One region of the Paenibacillus sp. IHBB 3054 genome, then DNA from elsewhere that is predicted to be linked to it. Evidence: riboswitches for the same ligand, from Rfam matches in the RefSeq annotation. Region 1 holds a riboswitch; the other holds the start of a gene.
What was found. A riboswitch is a leader RNA that binds a small molecule or an ion and turns the genes downstream of it on or off. The one in region 1 is predicted to bind glycine.

Region 1 (9,359 bases):
CATACATTACAAGGCTTGGCGCTCATAAAACCTTCGATAAACTCACGGATTCCATCCGATGCCGTATCGCGGTAACGTCGTTCCAGATTCGGAATAATTCCTTCAAAGGCAACCAGCGCATCTTTTTTCTGGCCGAAGTCATTTTCATACCGGAACCGGATCTTCTCGCTGCCTGTGCCGTGGAGCAGCTTGTTCATGTGTTCGGGAGTCAGGCTGCTTACAGGAACATTTTGCGGAATCTTAAAGTGCTCACAGACCGATTTCAGAAACTGCGGGTAGTAGTTCGATGTGCTGCCGGTCCAGGCCAGAAACGCTCCTTCTTCAATCGATTTCTCGGAATCCGGAATTAATAGATCTGGATCGACAACCATATTCATACCAAGTCCATCACACTCTGGACAAGCGCCGAAAGGGCTGTTGAAGGAGAACATACGCGGTGCCAGCTCTTCAATACTAAATCCGCATACCGGACAAGCAAAATTCGAACTGAACAGAAGTTCTTCCTGGCCGATAACATCAACCAGAATCTGTCCACCCGAGAGCTTCAAGGCTGTTTCAAGCGAGTCGGTCAGACGAGTCTCCATATCATCCTTGATGACAATACGGTCAACCACGACCTCGATGGTATGCTTCTTGTTCTTCTCCAGTTGAATATCTTCAGTGACTTCCCGCAGCTCGCCATCAACGCGCACACGGACAAATCCCTGCTTGGAGATATCCGAAAACAGCCCCTTGTGTTCACCCTTGCGCCCGGAAATAACCGGTGCCAGAATCTGCAGCCGCGTCTTCTCGGGATACTGCATAATCCGGTCCACCATCTGTTCGACGGTCTGTGATGTAATTTCGATCCCGTGATCCGGGCAATGAGGATGGCCGACCCGGGCAAACAACAGCCGCAAATAGTCATAAATCTCCGTAACCGTACCTACCGTTGAGCGCGGATTGCGGCTTGTAGTCTTCTGGTCGATCGATATTGCCGGAGATAATCCGTCGATGGAATCAACGTCCGGCTTCTCCATCTGGCCCAGGAACTGGCGGGCATACGCCGACAGGGACTCGACATAACGGCGCTGTCCCTCCGCGTAGATCGTATCGAACGCCAGCGACGATTTGCCGGAGCCGCTAAGTCCCGTAAGCACGACGAAGCGGTCCCGCGGAATCGTTACGTCAATGTTCTTGAGATTATGCGCCCTCGCGCCTTTGATTACTATATTTTCGTTCGCCAACGGTACCTCTCCTTTATATAAATCATTTAGTTCAAAACTAGTTCAAAGCCTTATTTAAAAGCTACATTTCAAAATATTTTCGATCCCTCCCAAACCCTCCCTCCCAAGGGAGGGCCCCAAGGGCTCCGCCCTCTGGACACCCGCAAGGTTGGTGAAGGAGATGGGTGGGGCTGTACTTAGCTGTTATGGTGCTCGGAGCGCTTGTCCCTAAAGGGACCGCTTCAACGTCCGTGCTCCGCTGGTCGGCACGCTGCATGCTGCTGCGTGCCGGGACGCTATCCCTACGGGATGCGCTAAAACCGGAAACTACCAGGACGGCTCTCCCTGCGGGATGCGCTAAAACTGAAAACCGTCAGGGCGGCTGTCCCTACGGGATGCGCTAAAACCGAAAACCGCCAGGGTGGCTGTCCCTACGGGATGCGCTAGAACCGAAACCATCAAGAGCGGCTGTCCCTGCGGGATGCGCTAAAGCCGGAAACCACCAGAGCGGCTGTCCCTATGGGATGCGCTAAGACCGGAAACCGCCAAGACGGCTGTCCCTGCGGGATGCGCTGACAACAGGCAACAAGACAACGGAGCAGTTTATCTAAAAAGAACGGCCTGGGAAGCGCCGTTCCGGTACTCGCTTAAATATTTACTCGGCCCGTAGCTCCAGCAAAGCATCACGCAGCTCGGCGGCGCGCTCGAATTGCAGGTTCTTGGCGGCGTCCTTCATCTCGGCCTCCAGACGCTGCATCAGGCTTTGGCGGTCCTTCTTGTTCATCTTGCCGCCCACGCCGGTGAGATATTCGGCCTTGGATTCGGCGACCTTGGTCGCCTCGATGATTTCGCGGATTTTCTTGTTGATCGTCGTCGGGGTGATTCCATGCTTCTCATTATAGGCAATCTGGATCTCCCGGCGGCGTTCGGTTTCGCTCATAGCTTTCTCCATGGAATCCGTAATACGGTCACCATACATAATGACGCGGCCGCCTGAGTTACGGGCGGCACGGCCGATAGTCTGAATCAGTGAGCGTTCAGAACGGAGGAAACCTTCCTTGTCGGCGTCGAGAATCGCGACAAGGGATACCTCTGGCAAGTCCAGTCCTTCTCTTAATAAGTTGATACCCACGAGGACATGGAACGTCCCGAGACGCAGATCACGCAGAATCGCCATCCGCTCCAGCGTCTTGATATCAGAGTGCATATATCGGACCTTGATCCCGATCTCCTTGAAGTAATCGGTCAGATCCTCGGACATTTTCTTCGTAAGTGTCGTTACCAGTACCCGTTCATCGCGCTCCACACGGTCGCGGATTTCACTGATCAGATCATCGATCTGGCCTTCTGTCGGACGCACCTCAATAATCGGATCAAGCAGACCGGTAGGGCGGATAATCTGCTGCACCATCGTATCGCAGTGTTCCATTTCGTATGGACCTGGCGTAGCGGATACATAGACAATCTGGCTTACCTTGTCTTCGAACTCCTCAAACTGAAGCGGCCGGTTATCCAGCGCTGACGGCAAGCGGAATCCATGCTCTACCAGGACGGTCTTCCGCGCACGGTCACCGTTGTACATGGCCCTGATCTGCGGAAGGGTAACATGAGATTCATCAATAATAATCAGCATGTCATCCGGGAAGTAGTCCATCAAGGTATAAGGGGTTGCACCCGGCTCACGGAAGGTGAGCGGTCCGGAATAGTTCTCAATCCCGGAGCAGAAGCCGACCTCCTTCATCATCTCGATGTCATAACGCGTCCGCTGCTCCAGCCGCTGGGCTTCCAGCAGCTTACCTGCGTCACGAAGAACGGCCAGCCGTTCCTCCAGTTCACGTTCGATGTTGACGATCGCAACCTTCATCGTTTCTTCCTGGGTTACAAAGTGAGAGGCCGGAAAGATCGCGATGTGCTCACGTTCACCGATTAATTCTCCGGTCAGCACGTCAATCTCGGTAATTCGTTCAATCTCGTCGCCGAACAATTCTACCCGGATGGCATGTTCTCCCTGTGATGCCGGGAAGATCTCAACCACATCGCCGCGCACACGGAATGTACCGCGGACAAAATTCATGTCATTTCGCTGATACTGGATATCTACAAGTCTGCTTAAGATCTGGTTACGTGGCTTCTCCATCCCTACCCGCAGCGAGAGCAGGAGGCTTCCGTATTCCTTCGGCGAACCGAGACCGTAAATGCAGGACACACTCGCTACAATAATGACATCACGCCGTTCAAACAATGAACTGGTCGCGGAGTGGCGCAGCTTATCTATCTCTTCATTGATGCTGGAATCTTTCTCGATGTAGGTGTCGGAGGAGGGAATGTAAGCCTCTGGCTGGTAGTAATCGTAGTAACTGACGAAGTAATCTACCGAATTGTTCGGGAAAAACTCTTTGAATTCACTCGCCAGCTGTGCAGCAAGTGTCTTATTGTGCGCTATTACCAGCGTGGGGCGGTTTAACTTGGAAATCACTTGTGCGACGGTGAATGTCTTACCTGTGCCCGTCGCTCCCAGCAGCGTCTGGTGCTTCTTGCCCTGCCGGATGCCGTCCAATAATTCCTCAATGGCATGAGGCTGATCGCCCTGGGGTGTGTATTCGGACTCCAGTTCAAAAGTCTTCGTACTGACGACAATATCACTCATTTGCCCGTCTCCCCTCTATCGTCTAAAATATAGTAGTATAGTATAATTGTGGCCCTAAGTACTGGCTCTCCATACAATCCTGAAAAATATGGAAGATAAGAATACTTGTTCCCGTTTATTATACAGTGTTGCCTACATTCATGCAAACCATAATATATAGAAAAGTAAGGAGTCATAACCTATGGATATCACCGCAATTATCGGCCTCCTGGCTGGACTGGCCGCTATGATCGGCGGCTTCTTTTGGGAAGGCGGCAATCTCTCCGGATTGCTGCAGCCTAATGCTGCACTGATTGTCTTTGGCGGCACATTGGCCGCTGTTCTCATCAGCTTTCCCGCATCTAAACTGCGTCACATCCCTGCTGCACTGCGCATGGCCTTTGGCAGGCATCCGGACCTGAGTGAGCAGAACGCGGAGGAGCTGATCTCCATGGCTGCTATTACCCGGCGCGGCGGCGTGCTCTTGCTGGAGCAAAAAGCCGAAGAACATCCCAATCCCTTTACCCGTGAAGGATTGCTGCTGATCGTCGACGGCACAGATGCTGACGAGGTTCGCCAGATTCTGGAGCTGGACATGGACGCCAAAGAATTGAAGTACAACGGCTACGCCAAAATATTTGAGGCGGCCGGAGGCTACGCACCAACGATGGGGATTATCGGGACGGTCATGGGACTGATCCATGTACTCAGCAATCTGACCGATCCTTCCAATCTGGGAGCATCCATCGCAGTCGCTTTTACAGCGACGCTTTACGGTGTAGCCAGCGCTAATCTAATATTTTTACCCATTGCCTCCAAGATCAAATCCCGCAGCCAAACCGAGCTGGCTGGCATGGAGATGCTGCTGGTCGGCATTCTGGCCCTGCAGAACGGGGATCATCCGCAGCTGGTGCGCAAGAAGCTTAGCTCCTTCACTGCGGATTCTGCCGGAAGCCGTGAGCGTGAGTATGCAAGAGGGCTGCTATGAGGCAGAGAAACCGGCGTGAGCAGCACGCCGAAGGCCGGGAGAGCAATGACCGCTGGATGATCACTTATGCCGATCTCATTACACTTTTACTTATATTTTTCGTCATTATGTTCGCCATGAGCAGTCTGGACGTGCAGAAATACAAGATTGTCACCGGTTCCCTTTCGGAAACGTTCAGGAGCGGCAACCCTGTGCTTGAAGGTGGCGATGGTATTCTGGAGACCCAACAAGAAACGGAAAACAGCGGCTCAGCAAACAGTCAGAAACAAGGAAGCAATTCTGCAATTGTCGCTGGCGAAGGCACTCAAGATAATGTTGCAGGCACAGCCGATGCCGGAGAGGCGGCTCTGCCGCCTTCGTCACGTGAACTGGCTTTCAAGGAACAGGAAGCGAAGCTGGCCTCATTGATGGGCGTCATCACCAAATATGTTGAAGACAACAACCTCGGAGATCAGATCTTTGTTGCAGATAAACCACAGGGCATTGCCATTACACTTAGCGACCGGTTCCTGTTCGATGCCGGCAAAGCCGAGCTGAAAGCACCTGCATTCCCTGCGCTCCGCCAGCTCTCAGGCCTGTTCCGCGGCATAGGCGCATCCATCAGCATCGAGGGACATACTGACAATACCCCGGTGTCGGTTGGCTCGCGCTATAACGACAACTGGGAGCTGTCAGGCGCGCGGGCACTCTCCATCCTGCGTTTCTTCCTCGACAATGAAGGACTGGATCCGGATACCTTCCAGTATGCCGGCTATGCCGATACCCGGCCCGCTGCCGACAATACTACGCTGCTTGGAAAACAGAAAAACCGCCGAGTCGAGCTAATCGTGCTGCGGCAGCTTCAAGACGAAGAACAATTCCGCCTATCAGCCCAGAACAGCAGATGATGAAAGGTTACATTTGCTTCTAAAGGAGTCTGAGTAGGTATGGAAACTCTAAACGGAACATCACCTGATCCCACCCGATTATTAAAAAATCTGCGTCTACTAGTCTCGTTATTGGTTACGGCGTTTCTCCAGGGAATCATTACTTTCTTCGTTGGGGGCATGGCTTATTTCCTTTTACTCTCGTCGTACTCCCTTTTCTGGGGCGAACAAGCCAATGTGTATCCGCTAAGCAAGCTGATTCAAATCGCCGTTCGTTTTTTGCTTGCGGGCGGCGCTTTTGCTTTGCCCTGGCTGGGAGTCTGGTGGATGCTCTACGGTCTGGCCGACAACGGACGCATCCGCTGCTTTTTTCTGCACCTGTTTTTCGCTTACGTGCCGTTTGTCGTTATCTTTTTGCAGCTTGATCCCGTGTATTACCCGGACGCAATGATTCCCAGCTCAGCCGGTGAGATGACCTTTTTTGTCTGTATGGCCATGGCAGCTGTCCTGCTGTATCCCTTTTACTCTATCGGCGTTTATTACTTTGTGCTCAGACCGGCTGCACCCCCTCGCAAAATCTACAGATTTATCCTTCTATGCTGTTTATTCATCCTGATTGGCCTTGCACTGCTGCCCCTCTTGTGGCGGATGGCTCCACATTTTTATCCGGGACTTGCAGATTTTCCAAGCCGCTGAAAGCGCAAAAAGACAGACTCCTCACATTAGTGCAGCTAATGCGCGAAATCCGTCTTTAATAATTTTTTTATAAAACCAATTGCTATTCCCCAACCCGTTCACGGTAAGCGGCTGCGTCCAGCAGTCCCGATACGGCGTCGGCATACTCGCCTTCGATCTCCAGTTCAAAAATCCAGCCCCCGCTGTACGGCTGATCGTTAATCAGCTCCGGGCTGTTCTCCAGTGCATCGTTAATCTTGGTCACCGTTCCCGATACCGGTGAATATAATTCGGAAACCGTCTTTACGGATTCAATGCTGCCCACGCTGTCCCCGGCAGAAATAGCCGATCCAACTTCAGGAAATTCCACAAATACGATATCGCCCAGTAAATGCTGGGCATGGTCCGTAATCCCAACACGTATTAACCGTCCTTCACCCTGCTGCGCCCATTCATGCTCTTCGCTGTACAGCAGGTTATCTAGCACTTCACTCATTTCAAGCCGCCTCATTTCCGAATTGGAGTTGTAAATTTAGTTATAGACTAAGTTATCGTCCTGCTCAATGTCAATATAACTGACAGGAAATTTAAATTTGTCATCTTTTTGACGTTTTTTTGTTGACAGTGCACCTCCATACCCGTTTTAATGGAGTCAGCAGAAAATTATACGGTTTGCGAATGATGGCATAGGGAGAGACCGTCTCTTGAAGACGGCGCCGAAGGAGTAAGCCCTCTACGGGGTGAATCTCTCAGGCAAAAGGACCTTTGCCGGACGCATCTCTGGAGAGCATCAGGCCCTGCCATTGCAGCGTACTGGTCACCAACGGGGAAACCTGCCGGGTTCACAGCAGGGTAACTCTCAGGTACAAAGGACAGAGCGGAAGTCTAAATATGCGCGTGCGCATATTTGGCTTCCGCCTGTCCTTTTTTTTAATGGGCAGAAACGGACTCCGTCCCTGCCGGCAAAGGAAATCCCGTTAGGCTTGCATGTAATCAGATCAAGGGAGTGAGCACATGAACGCTTTGAAAAGAACGCCTTTTTATGACCTTTATTCTGCTTATGCGGAGTCCAGATGCATTGACTTCGGCGGCTGGGAGCTGCCGGTGCAGTTTACAGGAATCGTCAAGGAGCATGAGGCCGTCCGCGGGCAAGCCGGACTGTTCGATGTGTCGCATATGGGTGAATTCATGGTTAGCGGCAGCGGCTCGGAAGCCTTCCTGCAAAAAATGACGACCAACGATGTCAGCAAGCTGGCAGACGGTGGAGCGCAGTACACGCTGCTTCTATATCCAAACGGCGGTGTTGTCGATGATTTGCTCGTATACCGTCTTGGCGAAGAGCGTTACATGCTTGTCGTGAACGCCTCCAACATCGACAAGGACTTTCAATGGCTGCAGGAGCATCTCACCGCGGAATTCAGCGGCGTCAGCCTGAGCAATATCTCGGATGAGACTCTTCTGCTCGCCCTGCAGGGCCCGCTGGCTGAGGCCATCCTCTCCAAAGTTACAGCGGCTCCCATTGCTGAGCTGAAGCCTTTCCACTTCATCGAGAACGCCGAGGTGTGCGGCGTGAACGTTCTGCTCTCCCGCACCGGATATACCGGCGAGGACGGATTCGAGCTCTACGCGCCGCCGGATACGGCGGCTGCGCTGTGGAACGGCCTGCTGGAAGCGGGTGCTCCGCACGGCCTGACACCGGCCGGTCTTGGCGCACGCGACACGCTGCGCTTTGAAGCCAAGATGCCGCTGTACGGCCAGGAGCTGTCGGCGGATATTACGCCGCTAGAAGCGGGCGTGCAATTCTTCGTGAAGCTGGACAAAGAAGATTTCATCGGCCGTGAGGCGCTGCTGAAGCAAAAGACTGACGGTCTGCCCCGCCGCCTCGTTGGTCTGGAAATGATCGACCGCGGCATTCCGCGTTCCCACTACCCTGTATACGGGAATGGAGTGAAGATCGGTGAAGTGACCACCGGAACACAGTCTCCGACACTCAAACGCAATCTCGGACTTGCGCTGCTGGATGCAGCTTACAGTGAAATAGGCACAGAGGTAAACGTAGAGATCCGCGGCAAGCAGCTCAAGGCTGTCGTGGTCAAAGCGCCATTCTACAAAAAGAGCCAGGGAGTGAAGCCGCAATGAAGCACCGTTATCTGCCAATGACTGAACAAGACCGCCACGAAATGATGGAAGCAGTCGGAATTCAGTCCATGGAGGAGCTGTTCTCCGATATTCCCGAGGCCGTCCGTTATCAGGGAACTATGCCGATGTCGGAGGCGCTGGATGAATACGCCTTGCTGCGCCATATGAAAGAGCTGGCCGACAAAAATGCCAATTTCGATACCCACGCCAGCTTCCTCGGCGCCGGCCTGTATGACCATCATATCCCGGTCGTCATCAATCATGTCATCTCCCGTTCGGAATTCTATACTGCTTATACTCCTTACCAGCCGGAAATCAGCCAAGGCGAGCTGCAGGCGATCTTTGAATTCCAGTCCTACATTTGTGAACTGACCGGCATGAAGGTGGCCAACGCCAGCATGTACGATGGCGCTACGGCTTTCTCGGAAGCGGCAGTACTTGCAGCTGGTGCCACCAAACGCAAAAAGCTGATTGTCTCCCGAACCGTGCATCCGGAGGCCCGCCAGGTGCTGCGCACTTCGGCAGGTGCCTGGGGCCTCGATGTCGTAGAGATTGACTATAAAGACGGTGTAACCGACCAAGCGAAGCTTGCCGCAGCCATCGACGGCGACACGGCGGCTGTCCTGGTGCAGTCACCGAACTTCTTCGGCGCGATAGAAGATCTCGGTGCCATCGAGCCGCTGATCCACGGCGTCAAAGGTCTGTTCATTGTCAGCGCCAACCCGCTGGCGCTCGGCGTGCTGGAAACGCCGGGCAAGCTCGGCGCCGACATCGTCGTCGGTGACGCGCAGCCGCTGGGCATTCCGGCTTCGCTGGGCGGACCAACCTGCGGATTCTTCGCCGTAGCGGAGCATCTGATG
Region 2 (9,359 bases), on a different contig from region 1:
TCCTCTTAAGTTTTCGTTTCTATACTTGGTCTATCACATAAGGGAGGCCAAGACTACAATGAGTGAATATGTATTGCAGACGAATCAATTGTCTAAGAAGTTCAAAGGCAGCGTAGCGCTGGATAAAGTGAATTTATCTATCCGCAAAGGCTCCATATATGGCTTTATTGGGCGGAACGGAGCCGGTAAATCGACGCTGATGCGCATCGTTACCGGACTAGCTTTTCCGTCCGACGGAAGTATCGCGCTGTTTGGCGCGAGCGACGAGCGGGCGTTGACCCAGGCCCGTAAGCGGATGGGTCTGATTATTGAGAGCCCCTCGTTGTTCCCCCACATGACCGCCGCCGAGAATCTGGAGGTGAACCGGCTCCTCCGAGGCATCCCCGGCAAAGACTGCGTCACAAGGATGCTGGAATTGGTCAGACTGCAGGGAACGGGCAAGAAGAAAGTGAAGAATTTCTCGCTGGGCATGAAGCAGCGGCTGGGTCTGGCAATCGCCATGCTAAGCGATCCGGAATTTCTAATTCTGGACGAGCCGACCAATGGGCTCGATCCGATGAGCGTCATCGAAATGCGCGAGCTGCTCAAGCAGCTTAACCACGAACGAGGGATAACGATTCTGATCTCCAGCCACATTCTGAGCGAACTGCATTTGCTGGCAAGCCATTACGGCATCATTCATAACGGTAAGTTGCTGGAGCAGCTCACTGCCCAGGAATTAAATGATAAATGTCAGCAGTACGTGTTTATTAAAGCGGATGATCCGGACAAGGTGGCAACGGTTATTCAGAACGAGCTCCGCACCAATGATTTCGAAGTGATGCCCGATGGCGCGATTAAGCTGTTTGGCAATATCGAACAGCCAGGTAAAGTATCTTCGACGCTATTCTCCGCAGGTCTGGAAATTGAGCAGTTTATGCCGATGGGCGAAGACCTGGAGAGCTATTTCATGAAGCGGATCGGGGGTGCCGGGCATGTATAATCTGATTAGATCCGAGCTGTTTAAGCTGCGTAAGGACAGGTCGTTCCGCGTGCTGCTGCTAATATCCGCCATTCTTTCACTGGTCTATCCACTGCTCTACTACTTTGACCATAAGTCGAGTGGAGAGCCGCAGTTCACAGGAGCCGAGTTTCTGATTCAATTTATTGCAAGCAATGGCTATGTGATCAAATTCGGCGTAGCAGCGCTGGCCGGATTCTTCATCGCCAATGAATATGCGACGGGTGTCATGAAGACGATCGCATCGTCGGGCAACGATAGAGGGCGGCTGTTCGCCGCCAAACTGATCGGATTCTCGGTCGGAGCCATGGCTATCTCTCTGGTATTCCCGATCGTAAGCACGACCGAAGTTTCACTACTTTCAGGTTTCGGCCATTTGCCGGAGGGGTTTGACGCGTCCTTCATACCGCGGGCCCTCGGACTAACACTGCTTTACACTGCAGGCTATGCGGCAATCGGGGCGCTATTGACTGCCGTGTTCACCGAAAGCGGCAAGACGATCGGCTTCTCGATGATTTTCTTCCTAATGATTGATACGATTTTGGGGGGCTTGGGTGAGTACATCCCTTTCTTTACTACAGTGTATGATTATTCTATCTTCAAGCTGATGAACGATATCGGCAAGCCCAGTATTGCCAGCGGCGATCTGCCAGCGCTCCTGCTCGTGCCAGTGCTGACGATTGTCGTATCCGGGCTACTCGGTATTCTCGTGTTCCGCAGAAAGGAAATTAAATAATAATGAGAGGGGCGGGAGAGTCTTGCTTATCCTAACGCTCATATCGGTTACGGTGGCGGCTCTCCTGCTTGCCCATCTGCTGCTGATGAGGCGGGAGCTGGGGCGGATGACGGAGCAACTTCGCCGCTATAATGAACGGACAACCGGTAAAAAAATAGACGTGACTCTATTTGACCAAAGGCTCGAAACGCTTGCAGGTCAAATTAATCGCCAGTCCGATCTCGTAGTCGACGCGGAGGCCCGCAGAAGACGAACCGAGAATGAGCTGCGGCAGGCGATTGCGAACATTTCCCATGATATCCGTACTCCGCTCACCTCCATATTTGGCTATATTCAACTGCTGGAAGCAGAGCCTATTACGCCTGAGGAGAAGCACGAATACCTTACCATTGTTAAAAATCGCACGAGACGGCTGCAAGCACTATTGAACGATTTCTTCGAGTTATCCCTAATCGAATCTTCCGATTATCAGCTTAAGACCGAGCGGATCGGAATGACTGTCCTCCTGTCAGACATTCTGGTCGGTTTCTACGACCGGTTCAACGAACGGGGCATTACGCCGGACATTCGGATGCCAGAGGGAGAGGTATCCGTATATGCCGACGAATCAGCCGTGCGGAGGGTCGTTGAGAATTTACTTATCAATACTGTCAAGCATGCGACCGGTCATGTGGAAATCCGTTTCAAAAAAATGCCTGAGATTGCCGAGTTTACGATCATTAACGAAGCGAAGGAGTTATCCGACACCGATGTGAGATTGCTATTTGATCGCTTCTACACGGTCGACCGTACCCGATCCGGCCAAGGATCGGGACTTGGTCTTTCCATCGCCAAAAGTCTGATGGACAAGATGAACGGTACGCTGACAGCGGAGCTGCACCGGGGCAACTTAAAGATGACCTGCCGCTGGAAGCTGTGATCACGGGACACCGATTTAGCCAATCAATGGGGAATGCAGTTAGTCGTTCATGCCACTTTATTTACAGTTTCTTAAAATTTTCTATTTCTCCACGATAAAAATCAACGGTTTTACCTTCTGTAGTTTTCCAATCCCTTTCCAACAGTGCGATTATTTCTTGCAGCTTTTCAATGGCCTTTTCATATTTTCCTTGGATTTCATATATATGATAAATGGCTTCCAATGCATCTGTATATTTTGGACTTGGCTGTAGTTCGTAACCTTTGGAGTAATACTCTATGGCTTCGTCGTATCTGCAAAGCTTAGCCATGCAGTCTCCTCTAGAGGACCATGCAAGCCATTCATGAGGATGCAATTCAGTCATTTGCTCCCAAAGAATTAATGCTTGAGAAAGATTGCCTTCTTCCTTGCAGATCAGTCCTCCATATAATTGATATAAATAACCTGGGCGGATTTCGTTCAAGCTTTCTAGAGTTTCTTTTGCTTCAGTGCATCTGCCATCTGCAATTAAGTAGTTCATAAGCCATACATAACTTTTCCAATAGTCTGGATGATTAGGCACGAAATTCTTATAATACTCTATGAGTTTATGGCGATTAGAGAAGTTCCAGTCAAAAATGACTCCATTCTCCGCATCCCGCAAAGCGTTATGATTACTTTTTTTATGTGGATCTAACAACAGTGCCTCCTTGGCATAATGGGAAGCTAATTCACGGTGCTCCTCTGAACGATGAATGTGTAACTGAGCCAGCAATGTGAGACATTGGGACTTTTTTTCGTCATTAGTTAGCCTTTCTTTGAGAAATTGTTCAGCATAGCTAAAATCATCCTTGGAAATAAAATGTTCGGTACTAATCATATTTTCAATACGTTCTACATGTGTGTCATCAGTTAATGCAAATAGTTCATCAATTGTAACCCCTAAAATCACAGATAAATCAGGAAGAATTTGAATATCAGGCATGGTTACGTTGTTTTCCCACTTGGATATGGCTTGGGATGATATATTCAGTTTTGTTGCAAGTTCTTCCTGAGTCATTCCTTTTTGCAAACGTAGGGTTTTGATTTTTTTTCCGATCTCAATATTCATTTGGATACCCTCCAATTTTTATCAGTTCGACTAGTCCCTTGCATTATATCTTGTTGTTTGAAATCTCCTCAATGACCGCGTGGTTAAACGAGTTAACTTATCAGTTACATTAGCGACCACAAGGCACAACTGCGTTCCTAAGCAATCGCCGCCGATATTGTTAAGCAGCAATACCAGCATGAGCCTCCCTTTTGGATCATTCGATCATTAAGTGTACATTTTTGCTTCCAATGATATTAACAATATGTTATTATCAAAATGAAAGTAAGAGTGAACTGACTTTATAGTGCGCAAATTGGATGAAAGCAGAGGGGATGAAAGTGAATAAATCATGGGGCGGTTGGAACCTGTTTGAATTGACCTGGCTGGTTTTGTTTACTTCAATTGCTGTTGGGTTTACGGTGATTTCTAAGGATTCTTTATTCGGATTTACGGTCTTTATCACCGGGGTGCTGTGCGTGGTGCTCGCGGCGAAGGGACAACTGATGAGTTATGTGTTTGGGATGTACAATACCGTTGGTTATGCATACTTGGCTTACGTCAACGGTTTGTTTGGAGAGGTTATGCTAAATTTGCTTTTCTTTGTTCCTATGAATGTGGTCGGCTTCTACATGTGGAAAAATAACCGGACTAACGGCAAGCTGTCCATGCGTCAGCTGGAGCTCAAGCGTCTGCTCCTTGTGGGGGCGGTCTGCGTATTAGGCAGCCTGCTGCTGGGCCTGGGCTTATCGTTCATACCAGGGCAGAATTCGCCTTATATTGATGCCATTACGACGGTGTTATCCGTTGTCGCAACTCTTTTAATGGTTCGAAGATTCAAGGAACAATGGCTGGTCTATATTGTCCTCAATATGTTCACAGTGCTGCTGTGGGTGATTCGAATGCTCGAGGGGAGCGGTGAAGGCCTGCTGATGATCGTCATGTGGAGCGCGTATCTGGTTAACGCTGTATACGGCTACTACAATTGGAACAAGGGAGCCAGGGAGGTATCAGCATGAAGAGACTTGGCTTAACGCTCGGGAAGTTTGCCCCGCTGCATAAAGGGCATCAGTTCATGTTCGAGACGGCGCTGCAAGAGGTCGATGAACTGATTGTAGTGATCTATGAGACGACGGTGACCCCGATCCCGCTGCATATCCGGGCCAACTGGATTCGCAAGCTCTACCCGGCGGTGCGGGTGATTGAAGCCTGGGACGGTCCCGACGGGTATTCGAACGACCGGGAGCATGAGATAAGGGAGGAGCAATATATTCTGGGGTTACTGAAAGGCGAGCAAGTGACGCATTTCTACTCCAGCGAGTTTTACGGAGAGCATATGAGCATCGCTTTGGGCGCAGTAGACCGGCGGGTGGATGAAGCCCGCGGGCAGGTACAGATTTCAGCTACCATGGTCCGTTCGGATCCTTACAAGTACCGGCAATATGTGAGCGATAGCGTGTATCGGGATTTAATAACAAAAGTGGTTTTTGTGGGAGCGATGTCTACCGGCAAATCCACGATCACCGAAGCGTTGGCCCGGCGGTATCGCACAACCTATGCGAGCGAATACGGGCGCGACTATTGGACGGAGCATCAGGTGGACCGCAGAATTGGCTTAGAGGCGTTCGATGAAATTGCTGTCGGCCATATGGAGCGGGAAGAGCGGGCTTTACTGCAAGCGGATAAATATCTTTTTGTCGATACCAATGCGATCACGACTTATATGTTTGCCCTGGATTACCACGGCCGGGCTCCTGAACGCTTAACCCGGATCGCCCTGGAAAATGCACAGCGGTACGACCTTTTTTTCCTGTGCGACGACGATATTCCTTACGAGGATACATGGGACCGCAGCGGGAATCAGAAGCGGCATATTTTCCATAAGCAAATTATTGCAGATTTGAAGGCGCGGCGGATTCCCTACATCACACTTCGGGGAAGCCTGGAGGAACGAATGGGTAAGGTAGACGAAGTGCTGGCAACGTTCAAGCCCTATCATAATTATTTTGGCGAAGCACGGTGGTAATTAATGTTATTGACAAAACTTTTGACTATGATTAGTATTGAAAAATATTTAAATGAAGTTATGATCCTATAATCAAATAATTTCTAAGCTATGAATGCTATGGATCACACTATAGCAGGAGCAGCTTCTGGAGAGACCGTGGGGATTCCCCGGCGCCGAAGGGTTCACAATCTCAGGCAAAAGGACAGAAGAGTACTGGATAATTCATTTGTTATTCTGATAAGCGTCAGAATAATGAATGTATTTTATTTAATATTCTTTTAACCGTGAGATTGGAGCGTATCCAGTCTCTTTTTTTATTGTCATTTTTACTTGTTCATCATTTCACAAAGAATTATTAGATTTAGAGGGGGAGTTTCACATGGCACCACAAGAACTAAAGAGAGATCTAGAGAATCGGCATGTTCAGCTCATTGCAATTGGGGGGACCATCGGGACCGGATTGTTTTTAGGATCAGGTAAAGCTATACAACTCGCAGGACCATCCATCATCTTTGCTTATTTAATCGTCGGTATTGCCGTGTTTTTTGTTATGAGGGCCTTGGGAGAACTTCTGTTGTCGAAAGCGGGTTATCAATCTTTTACAGACATCGCCGAAGATTATCTTGGACCGCGGGCAGCATTTGTAACCGGATGGACCTATTGGTTTTGTTGGATCATGACGGCTATGGCGGATATTATAGCTGTTGGCGTATATGTACAATATTGGTTTGATATTCCGCAATGGATCCCTGCCGTCATTTGTTTAATCATTTTATTAGGGCTCAATTTATTAACTGTAAAAAGTTTTGGCGAATTGGAGTTTTGGTTTGCTTTAATCAAAGTAGTGACTATTCTCGCGTTGATTGTTATCGGGGCAATCCTGCTGGTGATAGGATTCAAAACAGCTTCCGGAACGGTTACTGTCAGTAATATTTGGGCGCATGGGGGAGTATTCCCGAACGGGATTTCAGGTTTCTTACTTTCCTTTCAAATGGTTGTGTTTGCCTTTGTCGGTGTGGAATTGGTGGGAGTATCGGCAGCGGAAACGTCCAATCCAGAAAAAACCATCCCATCCGCGATTAATAAAATCCCGTTGAGAATTCTATTTTTCTACGTGGGTGCCATTATCGCCTTATTATCCATCAACGCATGGACAGAACTAAATCCCGCAGAAAGTCCTTTTGTTAAAACGTTTAGTTTGGTGGGGATACCGATTGCTGCTGGAATTATTAACTTTGTCGTATTAACTTCAGCCGCGTCTGCCTGTAACAGCGGAATGTTCTCAACAAGCCGGATTCTATATAATTTGAGCAGGAATGACCAGGCTCCAGCCAATTTTGCAAAGCTGAATAGAAATCATGTCCCAAGCAATGCGCTCTTCATCTCCACGCTTGTGTTATCTGTGGGAGCTCTTTTGAGTAAGCTGATTCCGGAGACTGCTTTTGGAATCGTGACAACCATCAGTGCCATTTGTTTCATCTGGGTTTGGGGTATCGTTCTGATCTGCCATTTGCGGTATAAGAAAACAAAGCCGGAATTGCAGGCGAAGTCAAAATTCAAAGCCCCGTTCACCCCATTTATTAATTATGTAGTCTTAGCGTTGTTTGCAATCATACTCATTATTATGCTTTTTGCTGAAGAAACACGTCCGGCCTTATTATTGACGCCGTTATGGTTTATTCTATTATTTGTTTTGTATTCGACGAATCGGAGAAAGCGGGAAAGAAGCAGCAAAATAATCAGTACAGAATCACATCCCATGGATGCCTGACCCGATCATTCTTTTAATAGAAAAGGGGATTACCTCAGGCCTTAGTTATTTTTTAGGCGAAAAAATTGAAATTCTTCAATATCACCTTCCAAGAAGCAACTCCGGCAGTTATTCTTATAAATGAAAATGGACATAATTTCATTTATCAGGAGGGATAACTATGGCGGGGCAAATATGGATTAATCTACCTGTTAAAGATATCAACAAATCAAAAGGTTTTTTTACGGAGATTGGATTTTCCTTGAATCAAGGACCTGGAAATGCTGATGATAAAGCTAGTCTAGTCATCGGAGACAAGAATGTTATTGTGATGCTTTTTACAGAATCCACGTTCGAAAGATTTACCGGAAATAATATTGCAGATACAACGAAAGGCACTGAAGTATTGTTTACAATTGGTGCAGATCGCAAGGAAGAAGTGGATGAAATGGTAACGAAGGTGGTAAAGGCTGGCGGTAGCATTTACGGCAAACCCCATGACCAGGGCTGGATGTATGGTGCAGGTTTTGCTGATTTGGATGGTCATCGCTGGAATGTGCTGTATATGGATATGAGCAAATTCCCTGCTGAGAAATAATAGTGGCAGTCTGGAACAATGAGTGCATTCAAATACTATCTTGAATTTACATTGTAAATTTTACAAAGGCGTAGTTTTCCGTTAATACTTCTTTTACACTCATCTTCTATAGTTAAGCAATTACTAACAATAGAGGGGAATATTGAACATCAATGAAAACATGGGAAACTGTACTATCTACGCTGCTCCTTGCAGGCGCTCTACTTCCTGCCGCAACAACTAACGCAGCATCCGCCTCAGACCTAAAAGGATATGAACCTCTGCGCAAGCACATGGATGGGATCGGAGCAACTATCACTTGGGATAGTGACGATAAGTCGGCACTGGTCAAGCTGAAGAACGGATTCGCAGGCACGTTCACGGCAGGCGATAAGGAATATCGTCTAGCGGGTAAAGCAGGCGAGCTTCCAGCGGAGGTCAAATTAGTCGATGGTAAGATGTACATTCCTTCCAAGCTGCTTCAAGCTATTCTGGCGGAAAATGCAAAGTTTATCAATTCCGCGGATATCATCACCCCTTATCCGGTAACCGCTCAGGTAGAGACGGCAGCCGTTGAAGATGGCGAGGATGCAGCCGATGACCCGGCCATTTGGCTCGATTCTACGAACCCGGCGAATTCCAAAATCATTGCCACGAACAAAGGCGGAGGCGTCCTCGTCTATGATTTGAACGGCAAGGAGCTTCAAAATTATAAAGTAGGAAAAATGAATAATATTGATATACGTTATGATTTTCAGCTTGGCGATAAAAAAGTAGATATTGTTGGTGCGACGAACCGTTCTACGAACACGATCGATATTTTTTCCATGGATGGGGCAACCGGGAAGTTGACTGACATCGTAGCAGAGCCCATTAAAGCGAAGATGGAAGAGGTATACGGATTCAGCCTTTACCATAGCCTGAAATCGGATAAGTATTACGCTCTGGTGCTGGGTAAAGAAGGCGAATTTGAGCAATATGAGCTGACTGAGAATGGGAAGGGCAAAGTTTCAGGCAAGCTCGTTCGCGAGTTTAAGCTGGCTACGCAATCAGAAGGAATGGTAGCTGATGATGAGTATGGCATGATGTATATAGCGGAAGAGGATTACGCGATATACAAATATGATGCGGAGCCTGACAGCGGTACAAAACCTCTATCCACTGTCGATATTGCGGATGGACGCCGATTGCAGGATGATATTGAAGGGTTGACTCTCTATTATGGTGCCGACGGCAAAGGTTACTTAATCGCCTCCAGCCAAGGCAGTGACAGCTACGCGATATATGACCGTGAAGGCAA

Region 2: it holds a riboswitch for glycine, as region 1 does, so the genes downstream of both, ACQ76X_RS25805 (amino acid permease) here and gcvT (glycine cleavage system aminomethyltransferase GcvT) in region 1, are expected to answer to the same signal.

Annotation. Positions count from the first base shown of each region.
Region 1 is NZ_JBOFBG010000005.1:218,964-228,322, reverse strand. Features, by position in the region: gene uvrA (excinuclease ABC subunit UvrA) at 1-1,226, opposite strand, end outside; gene ACQ76X_RS09015 (hypothetical protein) at 1,391-1,609, shown strand; gene uvrB (excinuclease ABC subunit UvrB) at 1,861-3,852, opposite strand; gene ACQ76X_RS09005 (flagellar motor protein) at 4,034-4,819, shown strand; gene ACQ76X_RS09000 (flagellar motor protein MotB) at 4,816-5,706, shown strand; gene ACQ76X_RS08995 (hypothetical protein) at 5,746-6,381, shown strand; gene gcvH (glycine cleavage system protein GcvH) at 6,464-6,856, opposite strand; glycine riboswitch at 7,039-7,135, shown strand; gene gcvT (glycine cleavage system aminomethyltransferase GcvT) at 7,375-8,499, shown strand; gene gcvPA (aminomethyl-transferring glycine dehydrogenase subunit GcvPA) at 8,496-9,359, shown strand, end outside.
Region 2 is NZ_JBOFBG010000031.1:50,300-59,658, forward strand. Features, by position in the region: gene ACQ76X_RS25775 (ABC transporter ATP-binding protein) at 59-982, shown strand; gene ACQ76X_RS25780 (ABC transporter permease) at 975-1,736, shown strand; gene ACQ76X_RS25785 (sensor histidine kinase) at 1,759-2,655, shown strand; gene ACQ76X_RS25790 (helix-turn-helix domain-containing protein) at 2,717-3,745, opposite strand; gene pnuC (nicotinamide riboside transporter PnuC) at 4,066-4,743, shown strand; gene ACQ76X_RS25800 (AAA family ATPase) at 4,740-5,750, shown strand; glycine riboswitch at 5,868-5,948, shown strand; gene ACQ76X_RS25805 (amino acid permease) at 6,112-7,503, shown strand; gene ACQ76X_RS25810 (VOC family protein) at 7,664-8,080, shown strand; gene ACQ76X_RS25815 (phytase) at 8,233-9,359, shown strand, end outside.